One region of the Bacillus sp. BACIII genome, then DNA from elsewhere that is predicted to be linked to it. Evidence: riboswitches for the same ligand, from Rfam matches in the RefSeq annotation. Region 1 holds a riboswitch; each other region holds the start of a gene.

The links. Region 1 has a riboswitch for S-adenosylmethionine ahead of metN (methionine ABC transporter ATP-binding protein MetN). Riboswitches for the same ligand answer to the same signal wherever they lie in the genome.
Region 2: linked by a shared signal. The riboswitch ahead of metE (5-methyltetrahydropteroyltriglutamate--homocysteine S-methyltransferase) and the one ahead of metN (methionine ABC transporter ATP-binding protein MetN) in region 1 are both predicted to bind S-adenosylmethionine.
Region 3: linked by a shared signal. The riboswitch ahead of mtnW (2,3-diketo-5-methylthiopentyl-1-phosphate enolase) and the one ahead of metN (methionine ABC transporter ATP-binding protein MetN) in region 1 are both predicted to bind S-adenosylmethionine.

Annotation. Positions count from the first base shown of each region.
Region 1 is NZ_CM174437.1:3,075,058-3,081,765, forward strand. Features, by position in the region: gene sufD (Fe-S cluster assembly protein SufD) at 1-785, opposite strand, end outside; gene sufC (Fe-S cluster assembly ATPase SufC) at 803-1,588, opposite strand; gene ACXN9U_RS15065 (YuzK family famiily protein) at 1,766-1,918, opposite strand; gene ACXN9U_RS15070 (carboxymuconolactone decarboxylase family protein) at 2,111-2,488, opposite strand; gene metQ (methionine ABC transporter substrate-binding lipoprotein MetQ) at 2,581-3,396, opposite strand; gene ACXN9U_RS15080 (methionine ABC transporter permease) at 3,410-4,078, opposite strand; gene metN (methionine ABC transporter ATP-binding protein MetN) at 4,071-5,096, opposite strand; SAM riboswitch class I at 5,202-5,308, opposite strand; gene ACXN9U_RS15090 (SCP2 sterol-binding domain-containing protein) at 5,420-5,770, opposite strand; gene ACXN9U_RS15095 (thioredoxin family protein) at 5,867-6,187, opposite strand; gene ACXN9U_RS15100 (toprim domain-containing protein) at 6,196-6,558, opposite strand; gene ACXN9U_RS15105 (YusG family protein) at 6,626-6,708, opposite strand, start outside.
Region 2 is NZ_CM174437.1:1,708,400-1,715,107, reverse strand. Features, by position in the region: gene metE (5-methyltetrahydropteroyltriglutamate--homocysteine S-methyltransferase) at 1-1,791, opposite strand, end outside; SAM riboswitch class I at 1,875-2,029, opposite strand; gene ACXN9U_RS07990 (S8 family peptidase) at 2,170-3,129, opposite strand; gene ACXN9U_RS07985 (STAS domain-containing protein) at 3,349-4,182, shown strand; gene thiX (HMP/thiamine ABC transporter permease ThiX) at 4,228-4,989, opposite strand; gene ACXN9U_RS07975 (ABC transporter ATP-binding protein) at 4,964-6,601, opposite strand; gene ACXN9U_RS07970 (ECF transporter S component) at 6,588-6,708, opposite strand, start outside.
Region 3 is NZ_CM174437.1:1,672,989-1,679,696, reverse strand. Features, by position in the region: gene ACXN9U_RS07830 (pyridoxal phosphate-dependent aminotransferase) at 1-574, shown strand, start outside; SAM riboswitch class I at 611-710, shown strand; gene mtnW (2,3-diketo-5-methylthiopentyl-1-phosphate enolase) at 792-2,006, shown strand; gene mtnX (2-hydroxy-3-keto-5-methylthiopentenyl-1-phosphate phosphatase) at 2,003-2,707, shown strand; gene ACXN9U_RS07815 (methylthioribulose 1-phosphate dehydratase) at 2,665-3,294, shown strand; gene ACXN9U_RS07810 (1,2-dihydroxy-3-keto-5-methylthiopentene dioxygenase) at 3,310-3,849, shown strand; gene spo0E (aspartyl-phosphate phosphatase Spo0E) at 4,120-4,380, shown strand; gene kinD (sporulation kinase KinD) at 4,589-6,106, opposite strand; gene mhqR (MarR family transcriptional regulator MhqR) at 6,306-6,708, shown strand, end outside.

The sequences.
Region 1 (6,708 bases):
GCCCACTCGATTTTGCTGTCGCGTCCGCGCGCGGCTCCGCGGCGGTTGACGTATGTTGTGACGCCTGCTGACAAGTTGTCAACGGCACCGTACGTCACGCTGGCATTATCACCTGTGATCACTTCACTGATAATGTTGAATACAGCTTCTTTCGGATTCACCGTGCTGATATAGTTCTCAACGTAAGTGACGGAGCTGTGGTCTTCAGCGACGATCAGCACGTGGTTGAACAATGCCGTGTCATTGCTTTCATGAACGTAAACGGCCTGAACAGGCGTCTCCACCTGAACGTTTTTAGGAACATAAAGGAATGCCCCGCCATTCATTAATGCCGCATGAAGCGCAGTCAGTTTATGCTCGTCGACCTTTACGCCGTCTTTCATGAAGTATTTCTCAACGAGGTCGCTGTGCTCACGGGCAGCCGTTAAGATGTCCGTGAAAATAACGCCTTTGTCTTTCAGCTCTTTAGAGAGAGACAGGAATGCAGGCGTTTGGTCACGCTGCACATATAACGTTTTGTCTTCGTTTTCGATATCGATCAGCGCTTTTGCTTCATCAGCTAAATCTTCCAAAGAAGCAAGCGGCGCGTTTTCTACTGTATGCTTGTTGAACTTTGTAAAGTTCCAATTTGTGATTTTTGTTTTATCAGGCTTAGGCAGCGGCAGATCTTCAGCTTTTTCAAGAGCCTGTAAGCGCAGGTTTTTCAGCCAGGCAGGTTCTTGATGCTTTTCGGAAAAGCCTTTGACATATTCCTGATCTACGGATAGTTTCGTTTCCAATGTCATGTTAATCCCCCTAACGCTTACGCTTCTTGGCCTACAGTTTCGTCTTCAATGCCGAGTTCTTGTTTAATCCAGTCATAACCTTCCGCTTCAAGGCGCTGTGCAAGCTCCGCACCGCCTGATTTCACTACGCGTCCCTGCATCATAACGTGAACGACATCTGGTGTGATGTAGTTCAGAAGGCGCTGATAGTGAGTGATCATTAAGCAGCCGAAGTTTTCGCTGCGCATTTTGTTGATTCCTTTAGAAACGACTTTAAGCGCATCGATATCAAGACCTGAATCGATCTCGTCAAGAATGGCGATTTTCGGCTCGATCATCATAAGCTGAAGGATTTCGTTGCGTTTTTTCTCTCCGCCTGAGAAACCTTCGTTCAGGTAACGCTGCGCCATTTCAGGGTCCATTTCAAGGAACTCCATGTTTTCGTCCATTTTGCGGATGAATTTCATAAGAGAAATTTCATCGCCTTCTTCGCGGCGTGCGTTAATCGCAGAGCGAAGGAAATCGGCATTTGTCACACCGCTGATTTCGCTTGGGTACTGCATCGCAAGGAAAAGACCCGCCTGAGCGCGCTCGTCCACTTCCATTTCCAGTACATCCTTGCCGTCAAGTGTGATGCTGCCTTTAGTGACTTCGTATTTCGGATGTCCCATAATCGCTGCAGAAAGCGTGGATTTACCGGTACCGTTCGGCCCCATGACAGCGTGGAATTCGCCGCCTTTTATTTCAAGGTTTACACCTTTTAAGATCTCTTTTCCTTCGATTTCAACGTGAAGATCCTTGATCGTTAATGTTGAAGCAGCCATATCTATACCTCCAAAAATATATAATCATTATTCTCAATTTATTCTCATTCTAATTTTATAACAAATGAAAAGTAAATACAACTTTTTATATTACCAGGAACATTCCTAAAGTTTATCAAAGATCAGGGTGTAATTAAAGCTGTTTAAAACAGAAAAAGGGCGGAATTCCACCCTTTTTTACTGACCGATTTTCTCATTAAGCTGCGCTGCGAGGAACTTGCTTTTTTGGTACTCAAGCTCCCTCTGCCGTTCGACTTCCATCCTTTTTGAAAGACGCCGTCCGTATTCCTCGTAGCCGATGCCGTGTGACTTCTGCATCGCTTTTTCCATTTCAGGCGTATAGTCAAGGTCCAGTCTCTCGTGGCTGGTGCAGATAATGAATCAATCCCTTCATATATTTGTTTCTATTGTAACAATGATCCTCTGCTCCGGCCAAAGCGAGTGTGCCCCTGAATCCTTTCGAATGTGCCGGTAACCGGCGCTGGCTTTATCTGAAAAACGGTATTCATACGATTGCTCTTTCTAATGCGTTGTATGTCCGAATTCCTGAATGCACTGCTGCACGAGGGTTACTCCCTGACTGAGAGCCGCGCCTCCCCCGAATGCCGCCGCGACGCTGATGACCTCAAGGATGTTTTCCTCTGTCGCACCCTGATCAAGACAGCCTTTCGTGTGATAAATCATGCAAAATTCATCTTGAGCGCTGATGCTGATGCCCAGAGCGATTAATTGTTTCTCTTTTTCAGTTAATGAATCCGCTGAAAAACACTGTTCAGTAAATTCATTAAACTTCCGCCCCATCATCGGCATTTTTTGCTCGAATATGCCTAAACCTTCTTTATATTGTTTCAATGCGTCATGCACGCTTTTTCCGTTATCCTGGTATTGAGCCACTGCCATTCCCTCCAATCGTTAACCTTCCTTTTTATTATGGACAGTTCTCCGATTAATACCCGAAAAAAACCCCGGATGGTCCATCCGGGGTTTTTGCTTTATTCAGATACTGGAAGCACGGCTCCGTCGTATTTTTTCTCAATAAAGTCTTTGATTTTCTTAGAGTGAAGCACTTCCATAAGCGCTTTGATTTTCGCTGATTTTTCGTCACCTTTGCGTACGGCGATGATGTTTGCGTACGGGTTGTTTTTCGTTGATTCCACTTGAATCGCATCTTTTAACGGATTCAGTTTGTTTTGAATCGCATAGTTGACGTTAATGAAGACTGCATCGCCTTCTTCTTCATTATATGCTTTCGCCGTTAATTCAGGGGCGATTTTTTTGAATGTCAGGTCTTTCGGGTTTTTCGTAATGTTTTTCGTAGTGGCGTCGATCGTTTTTACCTTCGGATCAAGAGTAATCAGTCCGGCTTTTTCAAGCATCGCCAGCATACGGCCTTGTTCAGCGACGTTGTTTGTCATGATGATGGTCGCGCCTTTAGGCAGGTCTTTCAGTGATTTGTATTTTTTCGTGTAAATACCGAACGGCTCAAGGTGAACGGCTCCGGCATTCACGAGTTTGTAATCTTTATTTTCTTTCATTTCCTGTTCAAGGTAAGGAACGTGCTGGAAGTAGTTCGCATCCACTTCATTATCAGCTAACGCTTTGTTGTACATTTTGTAATCGTTCAGCACTTTTACTTTTAATGTGTAGCCTTTTTCCTTCAAGAGCGGTTCCGCTTCTTTTAAGATTTCAGCATGCGGTGTTTTTGTCGCGGCGACGACGATTTCCTTTTTATTTGAGCCGTTTGATCCGCAGGCGGCCAAAACTCCCGCGAACACAAGCAGCAGCGCACTTAATACAATCTTTTTCAATGTAAATCCTCCCTTATCTTTTGTCTATTATATTTGTAATCACATCACCGATAATCTGAATGATAAAGACGATGATGAGTATAAATACTGTCGCTACAAACGTTACATCCGTATTGTTGGACTGGTACCCCTCTACATATGCAAGGTTTCCGAGTCCGCCTGAACCGATGGCGCCGGCAATGGCGGTAGATCCGATCAGGGCGATGGCTGTAACGGTGATGCCCGAAATTAACGCAGGCATTGATTCAGGAATCAGCACTTTGAAGATAATCGTCGATGTCTTTGCTCCCATTGATCTGGCAGCTTCGATGACTCCTTTATCGACTTCCCGCAGCGCGATTTCAACAAGCCGGGCGTAAAACGGCGCGGAGCCGATAATCAGCGCGGGCAATGCGGCGTTCGGCCCTAAAATCGATCCGACCAAAATCTTAGTAAAGCCGAGAAGCAGAATAATTAAAATAAGAAACGGAATAGACCTGAAAATATTAACGACCGCCGCAATCACGGTGTTAATGATTTTATTTTCCCATAAGCTTCCCTTGCCCGTTAAAAAGAGCAGAAGACCGAGAATCGCTCCGATGATAAATGAAAAAACTAATGCGATGACCGTCATATAAAGGGTCTCGTATGTGGCCGTCCACAGCTCGGTTAAATCAACGTTCGGGAACCATTTTTCAAACATTTGTGATCACCTCTGCTTCTACCTGTTTGTCTTTGATGAACCTGATCACGTTTTCTACTTCTTTTTCCTGACCGTCAATATGGATGAATAAAGAACCGTAGGCTCCGTCCTTCGTCTGTGAGATTTTCCCCTGCAGAATATTGACGTCCACATCAAAGTTTCGGATCATCTCCGTAATGAGGGGCTGCTCGGCGGCCTGCCCGACAAATGAAAGCTGAATCGTTTTTCCTGTCGCGGTTTCCTGCAGAAAATGCTGGATGGTTTCTTTCGTCTCCTCCGGTTCTGTCACCTGCTGAACGAAACGCTTGGTCATCGGTTCGCGCGGGTTTCTGAAGACTTGGAGCACTTCGCCTTCTTCAACGACTTTCCCGTTTTCCATGACGGCGACTCTGTTGCAGATTTTTCGGATGACGTGCATTTCATGGGTAATGAGCACGATCGTCAGACCGAGTCTGTCATTTATATCGGATAAAAGATCCAAAATTGAATCGGTCGTCTGCGGGTCGAGCGCTGATGTCGCTTCATCGCACAGAAGGACTTTCGGATTATTGGCGAGCGCCCGGGCGATGCCGACACGCTGCTTTTGACCGCCGCTCAGCTGTGACGGATAAGACTTTTCTTTCCCCTCTAATCCGACCAGTTTAATCAGTTCATCGGCGCGGCGGACCCGTTCGCTTTTTTTCACGCCGGCGATTTCCAGCGGAAACATAATATTCTCCCGGACGGTACGCGACCACAATAGGTTAAAATGCTGGAAAATCATGCTGATTTCCTGGCGCGCTTTTCTCAGCCCGCGGCTGCTTACTTTATTTAATTCCGTCCCCGCGACTTCCACGATGCCTGACGTCGGCTTTTCAAGGCCGTTCAAAAGACGGATTAAGGAACTTTTACCAGCTCCGCTATATCCTATAATTCCAAATATTTCGCCCTTTTTGATATCAAGAGTGACATCTTGGACAGCATTGACATCCCCATGCTTCGCTTTGTACATTTTTGAAACATTTTGAAGATGGATCAAAGCAATCACCTGCCTTACACTATTCTAAGAAATCTTCCGGTTTTCTACGCAAAAGAAAAGCCTTTCTGCAAAAATGAGCAGAAAGGCTTATTGAAAAAGGCCTTTCTCTCATCTTTCAAAGCAGACCGCTTCGAGTGAATTGGCACCATTTCAACAATGTTGATGGTTGCCGGGCTTCATAGGGCACTTCCCTCCACCTCTCTTGATAAGAGAAAACATATCGTATTTTCGTCCGGAAATTCTTACTGTAGAATAGCACGGCGAATGATAAAAAGTCAATAAAATAAATAATGGAAGCTATTGTCACATAGTAGATTGGCTGTTTACGGCCGTTTGCTGATCGTCTGAAAAAATCCGTTTGTCAGCCAGAGGATGGCCTCCAGCTTCAGCAGGGCCCGGAATGATCCTTTCACTTTGAGTTTTCCGCTTTGGATGAGCTTCTGCAAAGAGACATCACCGTGCAGGAGATGGATGATTTCCGCCTGGTTTCCGTAAAAGGTCAAATTAGATTTTTCCTTTGAAACTGACGTTTTTCTCATTTCTCCCTGTCCGTTAATTGAGACCGTTAAGGCTTCTTTTTCTCCCTGGAATGTAATCAGCAGCGTTGAGGCGTTTAATAGCGGTTTCAAAAACAGATGCTGTCCGTCATTCTCCAAAACTTCTATTTTCTCCACTCGTATAACCTCCCGTTTTAATGGCCATACATACACTTTCTCTTTTTAACGGACAGAACCCTTTATAAACCGCACGACATTTTCCAGTAAAAATTGTCACATCGGGAACGTTTGCGATGTTTTTTGTTTAATCAGCTCATATAAATAGGAAACGGAGCGGAAGGCGTATCCTTTCTCAACAAGTTCTCCGCCTTTAAACAGCAAAAAGCACGGAACGCTTTCAATCTGATAGGCTTTGGCGAATGCGGGGGAATAATTCACGTTGTTTTTATAGAAGGCGGTGCCGGGCAGCATTTCTTCGACGACAGAAAGCATCTTGGACGCCAGCTGGCATGTGCCGCAAAACGGGGTGTACAAATACAGAAGATAGACGTCATCCTGAATCAATTCGAGTTCATTTTCTTGGAGTTCTTTCATTTTGATTATCACCTCAGGTCGTTCTTTTTCAAAAATACAGTGTCAGCATCAAAGCCGGCTCTGATCAGCACAGATGCGAGATGATGGCCCGGGCACGACTCGACTTGCCTGTATGTTCTGTCTATATAGATATGGCTCGCTTCGGGAAGCTCCCGTTTCAGCTGTTTTCTTAATTTTTCTCCGGATTCATCTGCGTCCGTTAATATAAAGACGTCTCTGTCAAACAGGCGGTCCGCCAAATCTTCCAGTTCGGTTTGGCCGATCGTCCCGTTTGTACAGACGATTTCCGCGGGTTCGATGAGCACTTCTCTGACTTTGATTTTATCCGATTTCCCTTCTACGATGATCACCTTTTCATCTTCGTTGTTCATAAGCATCACCTGCCGATTGTTTTAGCGTCAGATTAAAAAAGAAGGCAGTGAAATTCACCGCCAACTGTTAACACCAGCCGTTCTCATAATCGCAATCCACATATTTCGGATCACTGCCGTTTATGACATCGGCTGTTTTATAAAATTTTT
Region 2 (6,708 bases), 1.4 Mb from region 1:
AATACCGGCATCTTCCAGCGCTTTTACTTCTTTTCTGAGGGCAAGCCCGATCTGGAAGGCGATTTCTTTTCTTGAAATATCCACGCGCGGGAATGACCAGTTTAAAATGGTGACAGGTCCCGTCAGCATGCCTTTCATGTGCTTTTCTGTCAGCGATTGGGCGTAGACCGTATCTTTTACCGTCATCGGTTCGATAAATTCGACATCTCCGAAAATGACAGGCGGACGTACGCAGCGTGAACCGTAAGACTGCACCCATGCATATTTCGTAAAGGCGAACCCGGCCAGTTTTTCACCGAAGTATTCGACCATGTCCGTCCGTTCAAATTCTCCGTGAACGAGCACGTCTAAGCCGATTTCTTCCTGAATGTCAACCCAGCGCTTCGTTTCCGCATTAATAAACGCTTGATACTGTTCATCCGTCCAATCTTTTTTCCGCCATTTTTGCCGTGCGCTCCGCACTTCTGCAGATTGAGGGAAGCTTCCGATCGTCGTCGTCGGCAGAAGGGGAAGACCGAGTGATTCATTTTGCAGCGCCAATCGTTCTTCAAAGCTTGCAGGGCGGGAGAAATCTTTTTCTGTCAGCTGATTCAATTCTTCTTTTTGAGCTGAGTTCGCTCCTGTTGCGAATGCTTTCAAAGCTTTAAGTGCCGCTTTTGACTCTTCGATCTGCTCACTGACGGCCGCTTTGCCGGACAGAAGCCCTTCTTTTAAGACGCCGAGTTCCGCCAGTTTTTCTTTAGCGTATGACAGGCCGTTCAGCAAATCCTTTTCAAGATGCTCGTCAGGGTGTTTCGCCACCGGCACGTGCAGAAGGCTGCTTGAAGGCTGAATCCATAACTCCTCAACATCAGCGTGGCTGAGGATATCCAAAGCCGCATCAAGGCGTTCTTCAACATCGATTTTCCAAATGTTTCGGCCGTCGATCACACCGGCTGCCAGCACTTTATCTTTCGGGAAGCCGTGCTTTTTCAATTGCTCAAGGTTTCTGCCTTTATCATGCACGAAATCAAGCCCGATTCCCTGTACAGGATACGAAACGAGTTCTTCATATGCATCAACCGAATCGAAGTATGTCTGCAGGAGGACATTCAGCCCTGAAAGCTCTTTTGTAATAGATTCATAGAGTTCTTTTGCGGCGCGGACATCTTCAGCAGAGGCTGTCACAAGGGCAGGCTCATCAAGCTGAACCCATTTGACGCCTTCTGCTTCAAGCTCTTTCAGCAGCTGTACATAAAGAGGAACAAGGCGCTTTTGAATCGCTTTCGCCTCTGATTCTTCGTATCCTTTCGCAAGTGTGACGAATGTATACGGACCGACAATGACAGGTTTCGTTTCCGCTCCGAATTCTTCTTTGATCCGGCGGTAGTCGTCAAGCTGTTTGTTTCTCGTCAGACGGAATTCAATGCTTTCGTCATATTCAGGAACGATGTAATGGTAGTTGGTGTTGAACCATTTTGTCATTTCACTGGAAACGGCGTCTTTAACACCGCGGGCAATCGCGAAATATGTATCAACAGGATCCGTGATGCTGCGGAATCTTTCCGGAATCCAGTTAAAGCTGACGGCTGTATCAAGCACATGGTCATAATGAGTAAAATCAGAGACCGGCACGATATCGATATTTTGGTCAAGCTGTGTTTTGACAGCTGATAAGAATAAACCGTCAAGCTCTTTAAGAAACGTTTCTTTATCAGTGTTTCCTTTCCAATAAGCCTCAAGCGCTTTTTTCCATTCTCTGTTCAAGCCGATTCTCGGAAAACCGAGATTTGAAGTTTTGATTGTAGTCATTAAGTCTCCTCCTTTAAGTGAGATGTAACAAAAAAGCCTCTTTCTCATGAGAGAAAGAGGCTTTAACATCAAAATGTAAGCCTCTCTTATCTCTCAGATCACGTCTGATGGAATTAGCACCGTGCCTTAGGAGACAATCGTCTCGGCGCAAAAATCACGCGCCCCATTTCACAATGGAATTACGGTCGGTTGCTGTTGGGGTCAAAAGGCCAATCCCTCGCCCAACTCTCGATAAGAGAAAATATTTCAATTTTTTTGAAAAGTTACATCATTTGTTGGTTATCTTATCAGCTTATTCAGATCACTGTCAATAGAAAATCTCACATTTTAAAAATTGGTGATGTTGACAAGCGGATCAATCATTATATGAGAAAAATATCAGAAAGACAGCAGCTGTGCCTGTTCGGCTCTTTCCATGAGCACATCAGGTGCGTCTAAATACAGAAACCCGTTCCCGGCCAATGTTTTGGCGATGCCCAAAGGAAGAGTACGCCGCACAAGCTGGGCATAAATTTCGGCTTCAGAAAGCGTCCGCTGAAACGAGTCCTGTTCAAGCCCTTTTATTAAGGCCAGCGCTCCGCTCACATGCGGGGCGGCCATTGAAGTGCCCGTCAGCTTCCCGTATTTATGGTTGGGAAGGGTGGAGAGAATGTTTTCTCCGGGCGCCACGAGGTCGATTTCTTTATTTGCGTTTGAAAATTCTGACGATTTACGGGCGATTGAGACTGATCCGACGGCGATCACTTCATTGTAAGCGGCCGGATACGACAGTTCTTCTGTCCGCTCGTCTCCGTCACCTTCATTTCCTGCTGCGCAAACGACCAGTACACCGCTTTTTACCGCATTTGTGACGGCTTCTTTCAGTTCAGGCACATCGTTCGGGCCGCCGAGTGACATGGAAATAATGTCCGCCTTTTGTTCAACGGCGTAGTTGATGCCGTTAATGATCCATTCGTATTTGCCGCTGCCGTTTTGACCGCCGAGAACTTTAACGATTAAAAGGCTCGCTTCCGGCGCAACACCTGAAATTCCGCCGTTTGAATCATTGGCGGCAATCGTTCCGGAAACATGTGTCCCGTGGCCGTTGTAATCGGAAATCGCGTCTTCTTTGCCTTCGTCATCATCGGTGAAGTTTTTTCCGCCGATAACCCGGTCTTTCAAATCAGGATGATTAATGTCGCAGCCTGTATCAAGCACCGCGATTTTAATATCCTTTCCTTTAAACCCTTTTGCCCACAATTCTGGCGCCTTAATCACTTTAATACCCTCAGGAAGCTCGTTCACATCCATGATCTGCTCATCCGTGACATAAGGAATCAACCGCATTTCACCATTCATAAAAAAGCCCTCCTTTTTTATGCTTGCGAGTGGATTCAAGGGTGTTGCTACTATTTTATGGCAGATTATGCCGTTCAGAAAGAGTCATTTGAAGCATTTTCATAAAAAAGGCGCAATCTATTGCACTAAATAATTTCAAATAATTGGATGGTTCAACGGCTTTTATTTTGATTCGGCATCAGCTGACGCTATAATTGGAAATGGGAAAGGAGAAGAGGTATGAAGATAAATGAAGCATTGTACGACTATTTTTCCGAACGGGTGGATCAAATTGCGAAAGAATGGATTGAAACGATGGAAGATTCGGATCCGAATTCGATTTACTCTTTGACAAATCCCGTCATCATAGAAGAGCTGATGGAGCAAGATAAAGAATTTTACCGGCATATTAATAAAATGTATATCATGCCGGAAAAAGAATTTTTAGAAGAGTTCGAGCGATGGGTGATTGAGCTTGCGAAAGACCAGAAGCATCTGGATACCCCGGTCCAGTATGTGGTCCGTGAATTCATGAGAAACCGGAGATTGTACATCAGTTATTATGATGCGTTTGCCGATAAACATGAATCTTCGTTTGCCGAGGGAGAAAGGAAGAGATGGGAGAATTTAATCGTTCAAGTATTTGATTTTACGATTTACACATTTGTCGATCACGCCGAATATAATTCGAAAATGCAGCTGAATGCACAAAGAGAAATGATTTTAGAATTAAGCTCGCCGGTTATTACGCTGAGCAATCGGACGGGGCTTCTGCCGCTTGTCGGCAATATTGACACGGAACGCGCCAAATACATTCTTGAAAATACGCTGAGTACATGTGCAAACCGGCTGATTGAGCATCTGTTAATCGACTTGTCGGGCGTAGTGGTTGTCGATACAATGGTGGCGCACCAGATTTTTAAATTAATTGAGGCGCTGAACCTGATCGGCGTTTCGTCCACTTTATCCGGGATCAGGCCGGAAATTGCCCAAACCGCCGTACAGCTCGGCATTAATTTCTCGGATATTACGATTAAATCCAACCTCGCCCAGGCTCTCAATTATCATCAGTAACATACATATAAAGACAGGCTGCCGAATCACTCCGGCGGCCTGTTTTTATAAAAACAACAGTGAAATGAGACAGCTTGCGCCGAATAAAAGGAGCACGAGCATGAAAAAGAACCAGTCGGCGCGGCGCACAGTAACCGTTCTGTAAAACGTGCGGTTTCGGCTCCCTGTAAAACCTTTAGATTCCATTGCGATCGCTGTGCGTTCCGCCTTTCTGATGGCGCCTGCCAAAAGCGGGATGGTAAAGCGCCTGAAGGCAAAGAGCTTTCCTTTCAGCCCGGAATCAGACGCCGCGCCTCTGATTCTGTGCGCCTGTCTGATAATCAGGATTTCATCTTTCAGAAGAGGAAGAAACCGGAACCCGGCGATCACGCCGTAAGCAAGCTTCGGCGGGAGCTTACATTGCTGAATCAGACTGAGCATAAACAGAATCGGATCGGTTGTGAAAAGAAACATCATCGACAAAGCGGAAAAACATAAAATACGAAACGCGATAGAAATCCCGAGCGCCGCATTATCACTGTTGACGGCAATCGGTCCGAGCTTAAACAGCAGATTGCTTTCGGTTGTCGGGACGTTTCCGAATACGGCGGCTGTCCATAAAGATCCGAAGGCAAGAATGACAAACGGAACCGTAAACAGCAGCCATTTTTTCAGCGGCACATGTCCCGCCAAGAGGACGCCTCCGGCAATGATAATATAAAACAAAGCAGGCGTGTACGGGTTATAAATAAACGACAGCATAACAACGCATAACAAAACAGCCGCCGCCTTAATTGACGGGTTAACAGCCTCCAGCCGCAGGTTCATTTCTCCGCCTCCTGTCGTGTTTCATCCATTCATACCGCAGGGGCAAAGCTAAATGCGCCCGCTCCGCGATTCCGATATGATCAGAAAACAATGAGTCGGGCGTTCCGCGGTACACAAGCTTCGTGCCGCAGAGCACAAGGATCGTATCGGCATAATCTGAGACGAGCTCCATATCATGTGTCACCATTAAAACAGCCGTTCCTTCCTTTTGGATCTCCTGAAGCATCAGCATGCACTCACGCGCCGTTTTTGCGTCCTGCCCGAAAGTCGGTTCATCAAGCAGCAAAACTTTCACCTGATGCATAAGCATCGTCGCGACGCTGAGCCTGCGTTTTTGTCCTTGGCTTAAAGAGAACGGATGCTGTGAGGCATAGCGTCTCAGGCCGAACCGGGTTAAGAGCTGAAGAGCTTTCTCCTTTGCGGCTTTACCGTCTTCAAAGCCGAACAGCAGCTCTTGAATGACGGAATCTGTGACAAACTGGTGTTCAGGATTTTGGAAAACATACCCTATCAGCCGCCGAAGCTCTTTTTCCGAATAGGAATCTACTGGTCTGCCGTCTATTTTGATGTCGCCGCTCACAGGGCGGATGAGTTTGGCCGCGGCGGACAGGAGCGTGGATTTTCCGGTTCCGTTAGGGCCGGCAATCGCGGTGATTGACCCTTTTTTTACGGAAAAGCTCACGTCCTGAAAAATGGTGTCTGTTCCTCTTATGAATGACAGCCCGTGAACACTCAGCGCGTCCTCTGTCGAAAGCGCGGCGGGCCAGGGGCCGGGAAAGGGCGGTACAGGTTCCTGAAACAGTCTTTCTTTGCACAATGTAAAAGGGATGCTGACTTGCTTCTGCAATGAGATCACCTGCGGAATCGGAATGCCGAGCTGTGTCAGCTCTTCAAGTTTTGTTTCAAAGATCGCGCCCGTCTCTCCGTCCATCACTTTCTGACCCGTTCCGTCAAGGACAATCGTCCTGTCCATCCACGGCGTCCAATGATCAAGCTGATGCTCGATAACGAGAAGTCCGAAGCCTTTTTCGGCCTGCAGTTCTTTGATCAGCCGCACCAATTCACGCACGGAATATGGATCAAGCTGTGCCGTCGGTTCGTCTAAAATAATGAGTTCCGGCTCCATCGCAATGATACAGGCGAGCGCGACCTTTTGTTTTGAACCGCCTGACAGCGAGGCGATCGTCCGTGTTTTCAGATGAGTGATTTCTAATTTTTCCAAAACATCCTCAATAATTGAGTCCATCTCTTCTTTTGTATATTGCAAATTTTCCAGACCGAAGGCTATTTCATCTTCAACCGTCAGCATGCAAAACTGCTGATCCGGATCTTGAAACACGACGCCGATAGATCGGGCGGCGGGTTCTGACAGCTCCGAAAGAGGTGTTCCGTATAAGGAAACGGTTCCCGTTTGAACCGCATCGCAGGCTTCCGGGTACAGACCGTTCAAACAAAGTGCAAGCGAGCTTTTGCCGCATCCGCTCGGCCCGAGCAATAAAACCCGTTCTCCTTTGCGGAGCTGAAATGACACGTCTTGAAAAACCGGCTTCTCATCTTGCTCATAAGAAAAGGTAAGACGGCGGGCCGATAGAAGGGGTTCAGATGCCTGCATCTTGGTTCACCTGTTTCTTCTTCTTGAATTCTTTTCCGAGCGCCATGCCGTTCAGCACCCCTGTGTAAGCCAGCGCATCACTGATTGCTTTGCCGAGAAGGCCGGCA
Region 3 (6,708 bases), 1.4 Mb from region 1:
ATACGGGGCCGTGGGTTTTGACGGGCATAAACCGCTGAGCTTTTTGCAGACAGAAGGCGCAAAAGAAACGGGGATTGAAATCTATACTTTGTCCAAAACGTATAACATGGCGGGCTGGCGGGTCGGATTTGCCGTCGGAAACGCGTCTGTCATCGAAGCGATCAACCTTTATCAAGATCATATGTTTGTCAGCCTGTTTCCCGCGGCGCAGCAGGCGGCAGCCGCCGCTCTTTTGGCGGATCAGACGTGCGTCGCAGCGCAAAATGACAGATATGAGTCGAGACGCAATGCCTGGATTGCAGCCTGCCGTGATATCGGCTGGGATGTGACGGCTCCGGCGGGTTCCTTTTTTGCATGGCTTCCGGTGCCGGACGGTTATACGTCGCAGTCGTTTTCAGATCTGCTTTTGGAAAAAGCGGATGTCGCGGTCGCAGCCGGAAACGGGTTCGGAAAATGGGGAGAAGGCTATATAAGAGTCGGTCTTCTGACAAGTGAAGAAAGACTTAAAGAAGCTGCGGAACGGATCGGGAAGCTGAATCTTTTCACCCGAAAAAGCATTGACATATCAGGATAACAATGCGATAATTCAAAATACTTTATAAAATCATTATTCTTATCAAGAGCAGGCAGAGGGACGAGCCCGATGAAGCCCGGCAACCGACTGATAAAGCACGGTGCTAATTCTTGCAGCAGGAGCTGAGAGATAAGATTCGGACATAACACGAAGCCTCTTTCTGCTCATAAGGAAGAGGCTTTTTTATATTTTGCGAAAGAAAGAGAGGCGTTCACGCATGAGCGAAGTATTGGCAACATATCTTCTGACAGACACAAAGGACAGTGAAAAGCGGGCGGAACAGATTGCGGCGGGGCTGACGGTAGGCTCCTGGACGGATCTGCCCCTGGTGAAACAGGAACAGCTCAGAAAGCATAAAGGCCGGGTCGTGAAAGTTGAGGATAAAGAAGGGGCCAAAGAAAACGAAACACAATCCATTATCACCATCGCCTATCCTGAGGCGAACTTTTCAAAAGATATACCGGCCGTCCTGACGACGGTATTCGGAAAGCTGTCACTGGACGGAAAAATAAAATTGACTGATCTTGAATTTTCCGAAGGGTTTAAACGCTCCCTTCCCGGGCCGAAATTCGGTATATACGGCATTCGCAAACTGTTGGGCGAATTTGAAAGACCGCTTCTGATGAGCATCTTTAAAGGGGTGATCGGACGGGATCTTGCCGACATTAAAGAGCAGCTCAGACAACAGGCGCTCGGCGGCGTGGATCTTATTAAAGATGACGAAATTTTCTTTGAAAATGAACTGGCTCCGTTTGAGACCCGCATTATCGAAGGAAAACAAGTCCTGAAGGAAACGCGGGAGGAGACGGGGCATAACACGCTGTACGCCGTAAACCTGACGGGGAGGACTTCTGAATTGCGGGATAAAGCAAGACGCGCGGCAGAACTCGGGGCAGACGCCCTCTTACTGAATGTGTTCGCCTACGGCTTAGACGTCATGCAAAGCCTTGCTGAAGACGGGGAAATCCCGCTTCCGATTATGGCGCATCCGGCGGTCAGCGGCGCGTTTACATCATCTCCAGTTTACGGTTTATCGCACGCCCTTTTGCTCGGCAAGCTGAACCGCTATTGCGGCGCCGATTTCAGCTTATTTCCGTCACCATACGGATCTGTTGCTCTTCCGAAGGAGTCCGCACTTGCGATCCATCATGAATGTGTAAAAGACGACGTCTTTCACCCGACGTTTGCCGTCCCGTCAGCAGGCATTCATCCCGGCATGGTGCCATTGCTGATGCGTGATTTCGGTATTGATCACATCATCAATGCAGGCGGAGGCATCCACGGCCATCCGAAAGGAGCCGAGGGCGGCGGAAGAGCGTTCCGCGCCATCATTGATGCGGTGCTTGAAGCACAGCCGATTGAAGAAAAAGCCGCGTCGTGCAAAGATCTTCAGCTCGCATTAGACAAATGGGGAAAGGCGGAAACCGTATGACCCGCACACCGCTGATTATTTGTGATTTCGACGGAACAGTCACCATGAACGACAACATTGTCAGTATGATGAAAAAATTCGCACCCCCTGAGTGGCTTGAATTAAAAGACGGTGTTCTGTCTAAAAGTATATCAATTCAGGAAGGAGTCGGCCGGATGTTCGGGCTGCTGCCGAGCAGCTTAAAAGAAGAGCTGACGGACTTTATTCTGGAGGATGCGAAAATACGGGACGGCTTTTTGGATTTTGTTTCGTTTGTCCGGTCAAACGATCTCCCGTTTTACATCGTAAGCGGAGGGATGGACTTTTTTGTGCATCCGCTTTTAGAAGGCATCGTAGAAAAAGAGCGGATCTTTTGCAATCATGCATCCTTTGACAATGAATATATTCATATCAATTGGCCGCACGCCTGTGACGAAGCCTGCACGAATCAGTGCGGCTGCTGCAAACCGTCAGTCATCCGGAAGCTATCCGACCGGCAGAAATTTCTCATTATGATCGGTGATTCGGTGACGGATGTCGAGGCTGCAAAGTTATCCGATATGTGTTTTGCGAGAGATTATCTTTTGACTGAATGCAAAGAGCTTGGTCTTCGGCATCAGCCTTTTCAAGATTTTCATGAAGTGAAAACAGGCATCGAAAATATCGGGGAGGTGCAGGCATGGCTGCAAAAGAAGAACGCTGGCGCGAACTTGCCGAAGTAAAGCGTGAGCTGGCTGAAAGAGACTGGTTCCCGGCTACAAGCGGGAATCTTTCCATCAAAGTATCCGACGGGCCGCTGACGTTTCTCGTTACGGCAAGCGGAAAAGACAAACGAAAAGAAACAGACGAAGATTTTCTCTTAGTCGATGAGAACGGGGAGCCCGCTGAGACCGGCCATTCCTTAAAACCCTCGGCAGAAACGCTTCTCCATACGTACTTATACCAAAAGACAGACGCGGGCTGCTGTCTGCATGTCCATACCGTTAATAATAATGTCATCTCAGAGCTCTACGGGGATGAAAAACAGATCACCTTTCAGGGGCAGGAGATTATTAAGGCGCTCGGATTGTGGGAGGAAAACGCGTCGGTGACCGTTCCGATCATTGACAATCCGGCGCACATCCCGGCATTGGCCGAAAGCTTCGCGCGCCATGCAGACGCCGGATCAGGCGCGGTATTAATCCGCAATCACGGCATTACAGCATGGGGGCGGACCGCGTTTGAGGCGAAAAGGGTGCTGGAAGCCTATGAATTTTTATTCAGCTGTCACATCAAGCTTCTGTCACTTCGGCCGCAGCTTGTAAAATAAAAGGAGGAATGCAAAATGGCGACAATCAGAATTCATGACGAAAAGAATACGATCATTGAACATCAGGAAGAAGTAGCGCGCTTTTTAGACGAACAAGAGGTGATCTATGAGCAGTGGAACATTGAAAAACTTCCGCCTGAGCTTTCGGAGAAATACGATCTAACCGAAGATGAAAAAAACCGGATTCTCACGGTGTTTGACAAGGAGATTCAGGATATTTCAGCCCGGCGCGGCTATCGGTCTCAGGATGTCATTTCTTTATCAGATACAACACCCAATCTTGATGAGCTGTTGAAAAATTTTCAAAGAGAACATCACCACACGGATGATGAAGTCCGATTTATCGTCAGCGGGCACGGCATCTTCGTCATTCAGGGCAAAGACGGCACTTTTTTTGATGTCCGTTTAAATCCGGGGGATTTGATTTCGGTTCCGGAGAACATCCGCCACTACTTTACGCTTCAGGAGGACCGCCGGGTCGTCGCAATCCGAATCTTCGTGACGACTGAAGGATGGGTGCCGATTTATGAAAATGAAAGTGTGCAAAACGGATAGATGTCCGAACCTCTCATGCGGTCAGCCGCATGAGAGGTTTTTTATTGTAATATAAAATCTCTGTTTTTTTATGCATTAAATGGGCGCATTTTGTTTATATCATTACCTGAATGGGTATTATTCTCGTAATCATAGTAAAGATTCCAATATGAAATGAAAAATTAAGTTATTTAGTAAAAAAATGTTTACAAATAAAGTATAATCTGTAATAATGCTCAATAACCCAATCAAACTTGTTTCCTATTCTTTTAGCGGTGAGGGGTGAAGTGAATGGGCAGTTATTCTGAACAAGAAAAATTGCTAGTATCTATTGATGAAAAGAGAAAAATGATGATAGATGCGGCTAACAGGCAGGGATTTACGGGATATGACACGATCAGACACAGCCAGGAACTGGACAGTCTGATGAACGCGTATCAGCAGCTGATAAACCGTGAACGCACACATCACCAAGGAATACAGGGCCTTGTGAAGAAAATAGGCTTGTTCTCCCGCGGTGACGTCATGCCTGCATATGAAGCAAACAAATGATTGATGATAAACAGATAACGAAGACTGAATGCGCTTCATGATCAACCGCCGCATCTAAAAAGATGACCGCGTACAGTCAGCGGGCTTTTCCGCTGGCACAGCTCACGAAGCGCCTCGTATCTATCTGCCGGCTATGATGCCGTTCCCCTGTATATCCTCTTACACATATTCTTCTTATATAAAAAACACCCTCTTTCAGGGTGTTTTTTCATCGTGAAGCGGCAGGGAGGGTAATGGTGACCTCTGTGCCTTTATCGACTTCACTTTGAATGTCAATCGAACCGCCGTACATCAGCACGATCCGTTTACATACGACAAGACCGAGGCCGGTGCCTTTTTCCTTTGATGTGACAAACGGAAGGAAAATGTGCTCAAGCATATCTTCAGAAATACCCATTCCGTTGTCGGCCACTTTAATGACCGCTTTATCGTCGAGGGCCTCTAAATAGATGGACAGCCTGCCGCCTTCCTGCATTGATTCGAGCGCGTTTTTCGCGACATTTAAGATCACCTGTTTAATATGGTCTTTCGTGCAGTTGACCTTGAGCGGCCGATTGACGAGAATCTCCACATTCACTTCCACATTATAAAGATTCCCTTCGGAATAAATAATCGGCATAATCTCATCAAGAATATCCTGCAGCGAGTTCACTTCCAATCGTTCCGCGGTCGGTTTGCCGAGCACTAAAAACTCACTGACAATCTGATTGATCCGTTTAACCTCCTGCTCAATAATTGAGAAATACAGTTGATCTTCCTCCGTTTTATATTTTTTCTGCAAAAGCTGAATGAAGCCGCTGATCCCTGTAAGCGGGTTGCGTATTTCATGAGCGGTGCTTGCGGCAAGCGTTCCGATCAGCTCCAATTTTTGCGCCTCGTTTTGAGCGCGCTCCAGCTCGGTCTTGCGCTTAAGCAGATAATATTGAACGAGGATGAACAGAATATTCAGCAGCACGGCAATACTGGACATCGGCAGCAGCACGCTTTTGGTCAGCTCGTTCAGCTCTACCGGTTTCGGGTAAACATTGATGTTCCAATTAATATCATCCAGATAGCCGCTGACCGGTTTCACGCCTTCTGACTGATCTGTCCGTCCGCTGGCAAATATCACTTTATCCTCATGGGTTGCCTTGACATAAACGTCGGGGCTCAGCATATTGATCATATTTCTCAAATAATCGACTTGTATGGCGGCCACTAAATAATCCGTGACCTCCCGGTTTGCGTCTAACACTGGCACGCAGATCGTAAAGATGCGCTGGCCTGTAATTCTGCTGGAGTAGTCGTTTGTGATGACCGTTTTTTTCGTCTTTTTTGCTTTCGTAAAATACGGTCTGTCGGCCAAATTCACCTTTGTTTTCAGATCGGTCGTGCTTGCGATGACGTCACCTTTGGAATTCAGCATATACAATCCGCTGAATCTTGGTTCATCCTCAAAAGCCTGATCGAGAATTTCATTTATCTTTTCTTCATTGACAGGCTTATCGACAGCGATCGCAAGTGTTGTCATCCGGGCTTTTGTTTCACCGATTAAATAATTGAGCTTATTGCGGTGAAGATTGAGCATCATACTGGCTTCCTGTATGTGTTTATCGGCTATTTTCTGCTTTTCTTTTTCATATATGAAAAAGCTGATAATAAGTGCCGGGATGATCACCAATAAGAGATAAAGTTTGATCTTTCCCCGGGCACCTTTAAATGTATTCACTCTGCATCGCTCCAACATTACACTTGAATAGAGGTATTATATCATTGTTTATACTTCTTTAATAAGAAAAAATAACCAAAATGCTATAAAAACAAATTATTTTATTAAGGTCCGTCAAAAAGAAGAGAAATTTTGGAAACATTTTTGTTGACATTTTTCATTTTGTTTATTAATGTTTCTCTGTAACGGTTTCTTTTGTAAAAGGATGATTGAATGTATGACGGATAAAACAGAAAACTCATTGAAATTATTTATTGTACTGTCGCGTGCGTACCGGTCCATAAACGACCATATGAATAAACATATTCATAAGCACGGCCTGAATCCGACGGAATTTGCTGTGCTTGAGCTGCTGTATCATAAAGGCAACCAGCCGCTGCAGCAGATCGGCGACAAAATTTTATTAGCGAGCGGAAGTATTACATACGTTGTTGACAAATTAGAGAAAAAAGAACTTCTCATCAGAAAAGCCTCGCCGACTGACAGGAGGGTGACTTTCGCACAGATTTCCGAAAAGGGAATCCGTCTTTTGGACGATATTTTCCCTGATCATGCAGCCGAAATTAAAGAAATGATCAGTGTGCTGAGTGATGAAGAGATAGAAATGTGTACGGAAATGC